Linked DNA regions of Maricaulis maris MCS10. The protein of the gene in region 2 interacts with the protein of the main gene of each other region in a pairwise test. Links are inferred from orthologs where the notes say so. Each region holds a gene or a part of one and is shown on either strand. Other genes may lie near its edges.

Region 1 (2,828 bases), 1.9 Mb from region 2 along the record:
AACTCGAAAGGAAAGCCTAGCGCAAATTTGTTTAAAGCGTCTGAAGGCGAGGCCGATCGACGCGATCCCAATAATCTTCTGGACGATCAAGACAAAGGTCTAGCGGAAGGGACGAACCAACGTCGAACCATACGGGCTTGCCCGCGCGGTCGCGGGCCGGTCCATCGGAGCGTCTGCGAAGCGGACTGCCGTGAGACTACCACAACCGCTTGTTCGCGAACGCCTTACCGGAGCCGGTCTTGAGGTACCGCTCGAACGCGTAGGCAGCACCTTTGCTTTGAAATGCGAGATAGCTCACCAGCTTCCAGGGTCGAAATTTCGCGGTATGTGGCGATCCGCCAGCATTGTGTCGAGCCAGTCGTGCCTTCAAGTCCGACGTGCAACCCGTATAACGTTCGCCCGCCACCGAGCTTTCAATGAGGTAGACGTCGTGCACGGCGATGCCTCGTTCGCATTGCACACAATTACAACGAGCAAATCCAGACGGCAAACCATAAAGGTGTTCGTAGCGATAAACTGCGGTCTGCCACCATAGACTGAGCTTGCACGAGGAGGACGTCCGGAATTCACGGCATGAAAGTTCGGGAAAAGCTCGCGGCGGCGTATTCGCTATCCTTCGCCAAGGCTTCGGAGAGCACCTCTTCGCCCCGGGTGCGCGCTGCGGGTGGCGTGCCACCCGAAGCCCGCAGGGCGAAGGGTGGTGGAGGGGGTTGGATTCGAACCAACGTACGCTCTCGCGGCCAGATTTACAGTCTGGTGCCTTTAACCACTCGACCACCCCTCCACAGGGTGCCTTCAGGCCGCGACTTAACCGGCCTTTCGGAAACCTGCAAGAAACAGTCTCAGCTTGCGGAGAGGCATGTTATGCCTCGGCAAATCAAGCGACCGCCCCAAAACAGGAGCGCGGACTATAGTGACGAAGACTCCCATGCGCAACACCTCCAAACGCCCCGATTACAGCCGCCGCTCCAAGCCTGCTGGCACAGGGGATTCAGGCTGGATCTGGGGCCGCCACGCAGTGCTCGCCGCAGTGGCCAACAAGCGCCGCGAAATCCTCGAACTGAAGGTCACCCGCAATGCCGCTCGGGACCTGCCCGACGGTACCGATCACCAACAGGTCGAACCCAAGGTCATCGACAATGCGCTGCCGGAAGGCGCCGTGCACCAGGGCTTCGCTGCCCGGGCCCGGGCCCTGCCCTCCGAATCCGTCAATGGCGTGATCGACCCGACCCATGGTGCCCTTCTGGTGCTCGACCAGATCACCGATCCACACAATGTCGGCGCCGTGCTGCGCTCGGCGGCGGCGTTCGGGATCCGTGCCGTCATCATGCAGGACCGCAAGGCCCCGCCGCTGTTCGGTACGGTGTGCAAGAGCGCGGTCGGCGCGGCCGAGCGCGTCGCCCATGTGCGGGTGACCAATATCGCCGACACGCTGCTGGAGTTCAGCAAGGCCGGCCGGCATGTGCTGGGACTGGCCGGAGAGGCCGAACTCGACCTCGCAACGGCCCTCGCCGCCCCGGACGGCAAGGGCTGGGGGCCCGGCCTGGTCCTGGTGATGGGGTCGGAGGACAAGGGCTTGCGCCAGCGCGTGGCCGAGTGCTGCGACCAGCTCGTGCGCATCCCGATGACCGATACCGTCGAAAGCCTGAACGTCTCCAACGCAGCGGCCATTGCGCTTTACGAGGCAGCAAAATGGCGCCCCGTCAGAGACGAGACGCCATCCGCTTGATCCGACCCTCCTGCGGGAGGCTGTGGGGCCGGATGCTTTCAGTGTCTTGGCTAGTTGGCGTCGCCGACGCGCAGGACGGTCCGGCCATTGCGGGTCCAGTTGACGCTGCCTTCGATCTCGGAAATCGACACGTCGCCGCCGCCATTCTCGCGCACGACCAGGTCGACGGCCGTGCCACCGAAGGAAATATCACCGGAGCCACCGATATAGGCCTCGAAAGGCTGGGCGCGGCCATCACGAACCGCAATATCGCCAGACCCATTGATGCGGGCCGAGAAGGCGCCATTCATGCTGGCGGCCTCGACATCACCGGAACCGGAAATACCGACCGCGAGCCCGGCCACCTGACCGAATTCGACATCGCCGGACCCATTGATGCTGACGTCGGCATCGCCGTTCACATCGTCGGTCAGCACATCTCCTGAACCATTGATGGAAACACTGACTTCGCGACCGATCGTGCCGGTCTCGATATCGCCGGACCCATTGATACTGATATGCGCGGCTGCGCCGATGGCACCGGTGGTGATGTCGCCGGAACCATTGATCGCCATACGCGCCTCGCCGGCAATATCGCCGACATCAAGACGCCCACAGCTGTTCATTGACAGGTCCGCACTGCCCAGATCACCCGCCGTGCCCACATAGGCACTGTCGTCCAGGCCAAGCGCCAGCGAAGCCGGCGCGGTGATCACAAGGCTGGGATACTCATCAATGCTGTGACGACGGCCGCGATTGAGGCCGATGCTCATCGTGTTGTTGCGGGTGCTGCAATTGGTATTGCGCAGGCGCAGCCCGCCATCGATGCGCACGGTCGAACCGGAATGCGACACGGACGGATCGTCGACAAGACCGCCGGTATTGGTCATCGAAACCGAAATGGCGTCCGACGAACCCGTGCGGATTTCAATCCGGCCCACGAAATTCTCGATCTCCAGACGCTCTGCGTCATAGTTGCCAACGTCATTGGCCTGCAGGCTGGCGCCGGCTGTCATCGAGAACAGGGCGATGCCGGCAATTGCGGCGCTGGTAGCAAGCAAGATCGGTTTGGTCATGGGGCGTCCCTCCTGGTGGCTTCATCCCTTGATGCAGGTCGCGG
Region 2 (8,066 bases):
GCTGCCCGACTATCCCGCTCGCGCCTGGCGGTTCGGGCGACAGGGTTGGGTCGTCGTGCGCTTCCATGTCTATGCAGACGGCAGTGTGCATCGGGCCCGCGTACACCGTGCCGTGCCTGATGGGCCCTTCAACCGGGCAACGGAACGCGCCGTATCGGATTGGCAATTCGCGCCGCTGGATGGTGTCGAGACCCTCGAAAACTGTGTGGTGATGTTCGAATTCCGCGCCGGAGAGGTCCATATCCGCTGACCGACCGGCCACTATCCACAGCTTCATGCAGTTTATCGGCCCGGCGTTGACGCCCCGGCGATGGCAGCCGATCCGACCTGCCAGCACAGCAGCCTCGACCGCCAGTGACCCGGTGAACCGGAATTTTCCCCGCCAATGGCGCCCGGGGTATATAATGTATGAGGAAATTTACCGGTGCGGGCATCGCCCGCGACTCCACAGGCCGGTATCATGGTGATTCGTGAGGGCCGCAGGCAATGGGGGCGGGTCCGCACCCAGGGCAACATTGATGACCGGACAAACATTTCAGTTCGTGACACTTGCTGTCACCATCGGCGCCGTGGCTTTCGCCGTGGCCGTCGGTATCTGGGCCTTCAAGCAGACCGCCGGAGCGCGCGGTGCCCAGGCATTGTGGCGTCGCAAGATGGCCGATCTGGAAGACCGCGTCGCGCGGGCCGACAGTGTGTTCGGCGCCCATCCCGGCCTGGTGCTGGTCTGGGACCAGCCTCCCGTCGATTCAGCCGATACCAGCTGGGGAGCGCCCCGCATCTTTGGCTCGTCGGTGGCCCTGGCCTCATTGCTGCGGTTTGCCGAGGCCAATGAAGGTCCCAATCCGGCAGGGATCCTGATGGAAGGCCTTGCCGACTATGAAGCGCGGTCAGCGGGTGGCGAGGAAACCACCTTGCGTCGGCGCTTCGGTGATCTCAGTGAAAAAGGCCAGCCCTTCTCTCTCACCATCCTGGGTCCGAGCGGGCGCTTTCTGGAAGTCGATGGGCGCGCCGCCGGAACCCAGCTTGTCGTCTGGCTTTCGGATGCCACCATTCGCGGTCTCGAAGAGTCAGGCGCCCGTGGGCGGATCGAGGAAGCGCGCCGCCTGGTGTCCAAGGATCCGCTTGCCTTCCTCGACATGCTTGGCCGCGCGCCGGTTCCAGCCTGGCGCATGAATGCTACTGGCCGGATCGAGTGGGCCAACCAGGCCTATGTCGAGGCCGTCGAGGGCGATGCGGTCGACGCGGTCATCGAAAAGCAGACCCTGCTCGACGCTGCCATGACCGATCTCGCCTCCCGGGCGACAATTGCTGGCGAGCCGGTCGACGAGATGCGCATTGTCGTCATCGACGGATCTCGGCGCGGACTGAAATTCCTGGTCTTCCCGGTCTCGGGCGGGGCGGCCGGTTTCGCGCTCGACGTGACCGATGGCGAGGAAGCCAAGGCGGCCCTGGCCCGCTTCCGTCGCGCCCATGACGACACCCTCAATCACATGGCCGAGGCCGTGGTCGTTTTTGACCGGTCCAAGCGGCTGAATTTCCACAACAAGGCTTTCTCCAACCTGTTCAAACTGGATGATGCCTGGCTGAACGAGCGGCCAGGCCATGGCCAGTTCCTTGATCGCATGCGGGAAAAGCGCCTGTTGCCGGAACAGGCCGATTTCGGTGCCTGGAAGACGGACGAGCTCGCCCGCTACGACGCGCCTCCCAGTGAAGAGACGCCGGACGAGCTGTGGCCATTGCCGGACGGTCGCACCTTGCGCGTCGCCCGTCAGCGTCACCCGCTGGGCGGTTTGATGCTGATCTTCGAGGACAAGACCGATGAGCTGGCTCTTCGGGCTCGCTACAACACGCTGATCAATGTCCAGCGCGCCACCTTGGACAAGCTGCACGAGGCCGTCGCCGTATTTGGTGCCAATGGCCGCCTTCAGCTCAATAACTCCGCCTTCGAGGACTTGTGGGGCTTCGACGCCGAGGAACTCGACGGCCAGCCCGATTTCGACGCGGTGTCAGAGACCTGTGCCGCGCTGTTCACCGACGACCGGGTCTGGACTGACATCAAGGCCCGGGTCACCGATCCCAGCCCGCAGGCCCGCAAACAGGTCACCGGCGAGATGCGTCGCCTGGACGGCCGGGTCCTGACCTATCTGACCCGTCCCCTGCCCGATGGCGCGACCCTGATCTGCTGGGATGACGTCACCGACAGCCGCCGGATCGAGGAAGCCCTGCGTGAGCGGGCCGAGGCGCTGGAAACCTCCGAGCGCATCAAGACCGAATTTGTCGAGCATGTGAGCTATCAATTGCGCACACCGCTGACCACGATTGGCGGCTATGCCGACATGTTGGCGCAAGGCTTTGCCGGCGAACTTTCTGACCGCCAGAAAGAGCCGATGTCGGCGATCCAGTCAGCGGCAGCACACCTGGCCAAGCTGATCGACGACATCCTCGATGTCGCGGCAATTGATGCCGGCCAGCTCGAACTCGAGCTGGGAGACGTGGATCTGGGTGATGTGGCGCGTGAGGCGGCCGACCTGGTCGCGGCAAGGGCGGACCATCATGCCATCAAGCTCGATGTGGACATCGAAGACGGACTCGGCCTGCTTCGCGCGGATCGCAATCGTCTCAAGCAGGTTTCCATGAACCTGCTCTCCAACGCCATCCGCCATGTCGCTACCGGTGGTGCCGTGACCATCGGTGCCCGCCGCAATGGCGAGGACATCACCTTGTGGGTGAAGGATGATGGCGAAGGCATTGCGCCAGAAAAACAAGCCAGCGTGTTTGATCGTTTCGCGCGCGGCGAGCGCGGCGGCGCCGGCCTCGGCCTGTCACTGGTCAAGGAAATCGCCGAGCTGCATGGCGGCTGGGTCGAGCTTCAGTCCGAACCCGAGCGCGGGACGCTGGTGTCCTGCCATCTGCCTCCCGAGCCGCGCAGCAATGCCGTGCCGCCGGAACTTGACCTGGCCAGCCGCCCGGCGACACGTCTAGCCGGAGACCGGGCGCGGGCCGAATAGGCGCCGCCCGGCCTGAAACGCTGACGGACAGGCTCAGCCCTGGTTTTGCGGCATCCGAACGACCAGGCCGTCCAGCTCATCGCTGACCTTGATCTGGCAGGACAGGCGGGAGGTCTCCTGGACCTCCTCGGCAAAATCGAGCATCGAATCTTCCATTGCCTCGCGGGAACCCGTCTTGTCGGCCCAGGCCGGGTCGACATAGACGTGGCAGGTCGCGCAGGCACAGGCTCCGCCGCAATCGGCGTCAATGCCAGGAACCAGATTGCGTACGGCGCCTTCCATAACGGTCAGCCCGGTGGCGACGTCGATGACGTGTTCGGTTCCATTGTGCTCGATATAGGTAATCTTCGGCATGCAAGTCTCCGTTCTTCGCCAAGGAAATGAACAGCGTTCACGAGGGAGTCAAGATTCAGCCTCACCGCTTGCCGTCGGGAGCGGGCTTCGTTAAGCGCAATACATGGGGAATTCGAACACTGTTTCCTTGCCCGATCTGGCGGCAACACGAGCGCTGGCCCTGCGTCTCGCAAACGCGTTGCGTCCCGGTGACACGGTGTTTCTGACTGGCGATCTTGGGGCCGGCAAGACGACATTTGCCCGGACCGTCATTGCGACGCTGTGCGGCGTCGATGACGCCCCCAGCCCGACCTATACCATCATCCAGACCTATGACTGGGGACGCGGCGAGCTGTGGCATGCCGATCTCTACCGGATTGAATCCCCGGACGAGCTGGATGAGCTGGGCCTCGACGACGCCTTCGGCGACGCCACGATGTTGATTGAGTGGCCCGACCGCTTGTTCGGCCTGATCCCGGATGACAGGCTGGAAGTGCAGCTCGAAATGGCCGGGGAAAGCCCGGGCGCGGCAATGGACACACCCAGGCGGGCGAGCTTAACAGGGTTTGGCGAGTGGGAGGCGCGCCTTGATGACATCTGAACGTAAAGCCGCAATGACGGCTTTTCTGAGCGCTGCCGGCTGGGGCGATGCCACGCATCACCCGCTTCCCGGCGATGCATCGACGCGCCGCTATATCCGTCTGGAACGGGATGATCAGCGGGCCATGCTGATGGATGCGCCGGCCGCCGCCGAGGCGCCGATCTGCCCGCCCGATGCCGGTCCACAGGACCGCGCCGCGCTGGGCTATAACGCCGTTGCCCGCCTGGCCGGGTCGAATCTCACAGCCTTTGCAGGCCTGGCCGATGCGCTGTGCGAGCGCGGCTTTTCCGCGCCGACCGTGCTGGCCAGCGACACGCAGTCCGGATTTTTGCTGCTGGAGGATCTCGGCGATGACCTGATCGCCCGGCTTCTGCCCGGTGATCTGCACGAGGGTACGCTCTACGCCAAGGCGGTGGATGTGCTGGCGGCGATCTATCGGTCCAGCTTTCCTGATGCGGTCGAGCGCGATGGCGAGGCCTGGCCTTTGCTGGCCTATGACGCGACCGCGCTGATGGCGGAAGCCGATCTGTTCCTGGACTGGTTCCTGGACAAGCATGCCGGCGCAGCGCCGGACGCCGCGGCGCGCGACCACTGGCGCGAGATCTGGACCCGCGCCTTCGAGCGTCTGGATCATTGTGCGCCCGGCCTGGTCCTGCGCGACTTCCACGCCGAGAACCTGATCTACCTGCCCGAGCGCGAAGGCGAGGGCGAGATTGGTCTGCTCGATTTCCAGGACGCGCTGATCGGTCACCCGGCCTACGACCTTGTTTCGTTGATCGAGGATGCCCGTCGCAATGTCGAGCGCAAGCTCGCCGTCCCGCTCAAGGCCCGCTTTGTCGAAAAAGCGGGGATTGAGGACGTTGCCGGATTTGACTCCGCCTATGCCGTGCTCGGCGCCCAGAGAAACGCCAAAATTCTCGGCATTTTCGTCCGTCTGGCCGTGCGCGATGGCAAGGCACGCTATCTGGACCTGCTGCCACGCGTCGCCCGTCATTTCGTTGCCGACCTCCAGCATCCGGCGCTGATGCCGCTTCACATGTGGATGAAGTCCCACGCGCCGCAGGTTTTCGCGGAAGCCCACAAATGATCGAGATTCGCAACGCTATGGCGCTCGCCGCCGGTCTGGGCACCCGCATGCGGCCGATCACCAATGAGCGTCCCAAGGCGCTGGTCGAGGTGGGCGGCAAATGCCTGCTCGACTGGACCCTGGATCGCTATGGCGCCGGCGGTGTTGAGCGCTGCGTCGTCAATATCCACCATTTCGCCGATCAGATGGAGGCGCATCTTGCGGCGCGGACCGGTCAGCCGGCCATCACCATTTCCGACGAGCGCGGCGAAGTGCTGGAAACCGGTGGCGGCGTGGTGAAAGCCCTGCCCGAGCTGGGGTCCGATCCCTTCTTCATCGCCAATATCGATGCCATCTGGGAAGAGGCCGGCGCCGCTTCGCTCGACAGCCTGCGGGCGGTCTGGGATGGCGCGGCGATGGACGCACTCCTGCTGCTGGCGCCGATGGATGCGACGCTCGGATTTGACGGGCCGGGCGATGCTTTTCTGGAAACGGGCGGTGAAGTCCGCTTCCGTGGCAAGGCAAAATCGGCGCCCTATGCCTATGCCGGTGTCCAGATCCTCAATCCGGCAGCCCTGGCCGGTCGCACTGTCAGCCGCTTCTCGATGATGGAGGTCTGGCGCGAGATCGCGGCCGAGGGGCGTTTGCACGGTGTCACCCTGCCGGCCTTCTGGATGCATGTGGGCGACCCGCGCGCCCTGGCCGAGGCGGAGGCGCGGCTGGCGCGGTGAGCGGACGTCTTTTCGATACGTCGGGCCCGTGCCTCTACACCATTCCGCCACAAGCGGACTTTCTGCGCGTCCTGGCAACGACATTGCGCGAGGAATTCGACGCGGCGGGTGATCCGGATGCCCTGACCCGTCTTTTGATCCTGACCCCGACCCGCCGCGCTGCCAAAGCCTTGGGCGATGTCTTCGCCGAGCTCGCCGGCAATGGTGTCGCGCTACTCCCCCTGATCCGGCCCATCGGTGATGTCGATGTCGATGACCCGCCCTTCGAACCAGGAGAGCTGGCCGGGCTGGCGGCGCCGGCAATCTCGATCGAACGTCGACGCTATGAGCTCGCCCGCCTGATCCTCGCCAAGGAAGCCGCGCTCGGTCGCCCGCTCGGTGTCGGCGGGGCGCTGGCCCTGTCGGACTCGCTGGCCGCCCTGCTCGACGATCTCGCGACCGAGGATGTCAGCGACCTGTCCGACCTGCAGGACGCCGTCACGACCTATCTGCCGGCGGATCGGCGTGAGGCCGTCGAGTTCATCGACATCGTCCAGCGCGTCTGGCCGGCCCGCCTGGCCGAGCTGGGCCTGACCGATGCGGCAGCACGGCGATCCCTGATCCTGCACGAGCTTGTCGCCCGTTGGACGAAGCAGCCTCCGGACCATCCGGTTCTCGCGGTCGGCTCCACCGGCTCGATCCCCGCCGCTCGCAAACTGATGAAAGTCATCGCCAACCTGCCGCAAGGTGCCGTGGTCCTGCCGGGCTTTGACTGGGACGCCGACGCATCGGCCTGGGACTCGATCAAGGATGACCACCCGCAATGGGCGATGAAGACACTGGTCGACGAGCTCGGTGTGGATCGCTTGCAAATGCCATCCTGGCCGGGCGCAGCGGAGGACAGTCTCGCCGAACGCCGCCGCCGCCTGATCGCCGAAGCGCTGCGGCCCGCCGATACGACTGATGAATGGCTCAAGCGGATCGGTGAATTGCAGGGCCGCTTCGGCGACAGTTTTTTCAATGACGGCATGACCGGGCTCAGCCTGGTCGAAACGGCGGACGAGATCAGCGAGGCCCGGGCCTGTGCCCTGATGCTTCGCGAAGTGCTGGAAACGCCGGACAGGACGGCCATCCTGGTGACGCCCGACCGCATGCTGGCGCGGCGTGTCTCCGCCGAGATGACGCGGTTTGGCGTCCGGCTGGATGATTCCGGCGGCGCGGCGCTGGCAGAGACAATGGCGGGCGCCTTTTTGACCCGCCTGCTGGATGTGGCGCTGGATTGCGGTCGTGTCGTCGCCCTGACAGCGCTGTGGGGCTCGCCCCTGTTCAGGGCCGGGCACAGGCGAGGACAGACCCATACGGTGCTCGCGAAGTTCGAGGCTGAAGCCCTACGTGGCGCCCGCCCCGGTCGCGACCTGGCTGCTGTGCGGGCTCGGCTTGATGGCCAGTATGTCAGACTGTTCGACGAGGATCGGGCGACCATCAACGCCATTCTCGATCAGCTCGATACTTCACTGGCCGGATTGCTGACACCGGGCAAGCGATCCGCCAGCGCGTGGGCGCGCGCCCATGCCGAAGCGGCCGAGGCTCTGGCGTCTGACGATAGCGGGTCGGGCGCGCAGGCGGTCTGGGTCGGTGAAGGCGGCGAAGCGGCGGCCGGCCTGCTGCGTTCCTTGCTGGAGGAAAGCGAAAGCCTGCCCGATATGAGCCTGCCCGAATATGCGGCGGCCTTTGGCGAGATGTGCCGGTCGCGCCGCGTCGCGCCGCGCCTGGGTGTGCATCCGCGCCTGCAGGTGCTTGGCCCGCTCGAGGCGCGCCTGATCACCGCCGACCGGGTCATCCTGGCTGGTCTCAATGAAGGCGTCTGGCCGCCCGGTCCCGGCGCCGATCCATGGCTGTCCCCGGGCATGCGGCGCACGGTGGGCCTGGGCGCGCCGGAGCGGCGCTATGGCCTGGCGGCCCATGACTTCGCGCAGCTGGCAGCCGCACCGGATGTGATCATGACGAGGTCGGGCAAGTCGGAAGGTTCGCCCACGGTCGCCTCGCGCTGGTTGTGGCGGCTGAAGACTCTGGCCCGTGGTGCACTGGGAGCGGCGGCGGAGGCAGCGTTCGCGCCCGAGACGGACTATGCGGCCCTGTCACGCCGTCTTGACGATCCCGGCGCGCCACCACGCGCCGCGCCACGCCCCCAGCCGGCACCGCCGGTCCCGGTGCGGCCGCGGCAGATGTCGATCACTGAAATCCGGACCTGGGTCCGCGATCCCTATTCGATCTATGCCCGCCATGTGTTGGGGCTGCGCCGCCTTGATCCCGCCGACATGCCGCCTGATGCCCGCGAACGTGGTTCG

Evidence for each region.
Region 1: the proteins of tsaE (region 2) and rlmB interact in binary tests that used the Escherichia coli proteins (3 or more experiments, as listed by UniProt). The link is inferred for Maricaulis maris MCS10 from one-to-one orthologs.

Annotation. Positions count from the first base shown.
Region 1 is NC_008347.1:1,974,788-1,977,615, forward strand. The notes cover bases 18-2,828. They hold rlmB (23S rRNA (guanosine(2251)-2'-O)-methyltransferase RlmB), read left to right. Parts: upstream 18-928; coding sequence 929-1,729; downstream 1,730-2,828. Other genes in these bases: MMAR10_RS17295 (GIY-YIG nuclease family protein), read right to left, coding at 197-436; MMAR10_RS16205 (GIN domain-containing protein), read right to left, coding at 1,780-2,784. UniProt on the Escherichia coli protein: Specifically methylates the ribose of guanosine 2251 in 23S rRNA.
Region 2 is NC_008347.1:78,634-86,699, forward strand. Bases 2,227-5,203 are described here. They hold tsaE (tRNA (adenosine(37)-N6)-threonylcarbamoyltransferase complex ATPase subunit type 1 TsaE), read left to right. Parts: upstream 2,227-3,465; coding sequence 3,466-3,942; downstream 3,943-5,203. Other genes in these bases: MMAR10_RS00425 (sensor histidine kinase), read left to right, coding at 2,227-3,008; MMAR10_RS00430 (2Fe-2S iron-sulfur cluster-binding protein), read right to left, coding at 3,042-3,362; MMAR10_RS00440 (aminoglycoside phosphotransferase family protein), read left to right, coding at 3,932-5,029; MMAR10_RS00445 (nucleotidyltransferase family protein), read left to right, coding at 5,026-5,203. Outside these bases: MMAR10_RS15880 (energy transducer TonB), read left to right, coding at 1-250; more of MMAR10_RS00425, read left to right, coding at 519-2,226; more of MMAR10_RS00445, read left to right, coding at 5,204-5,739; double-strand break repair protein AddB, read left to right, coding at 5,736-8,066. UniProt on the Escherichia coli protein: Required for the formation of a threonylcarbamoyl group on adenosine at position 37 (t(6)A37) in tRNAs that read codons beginning with adenine.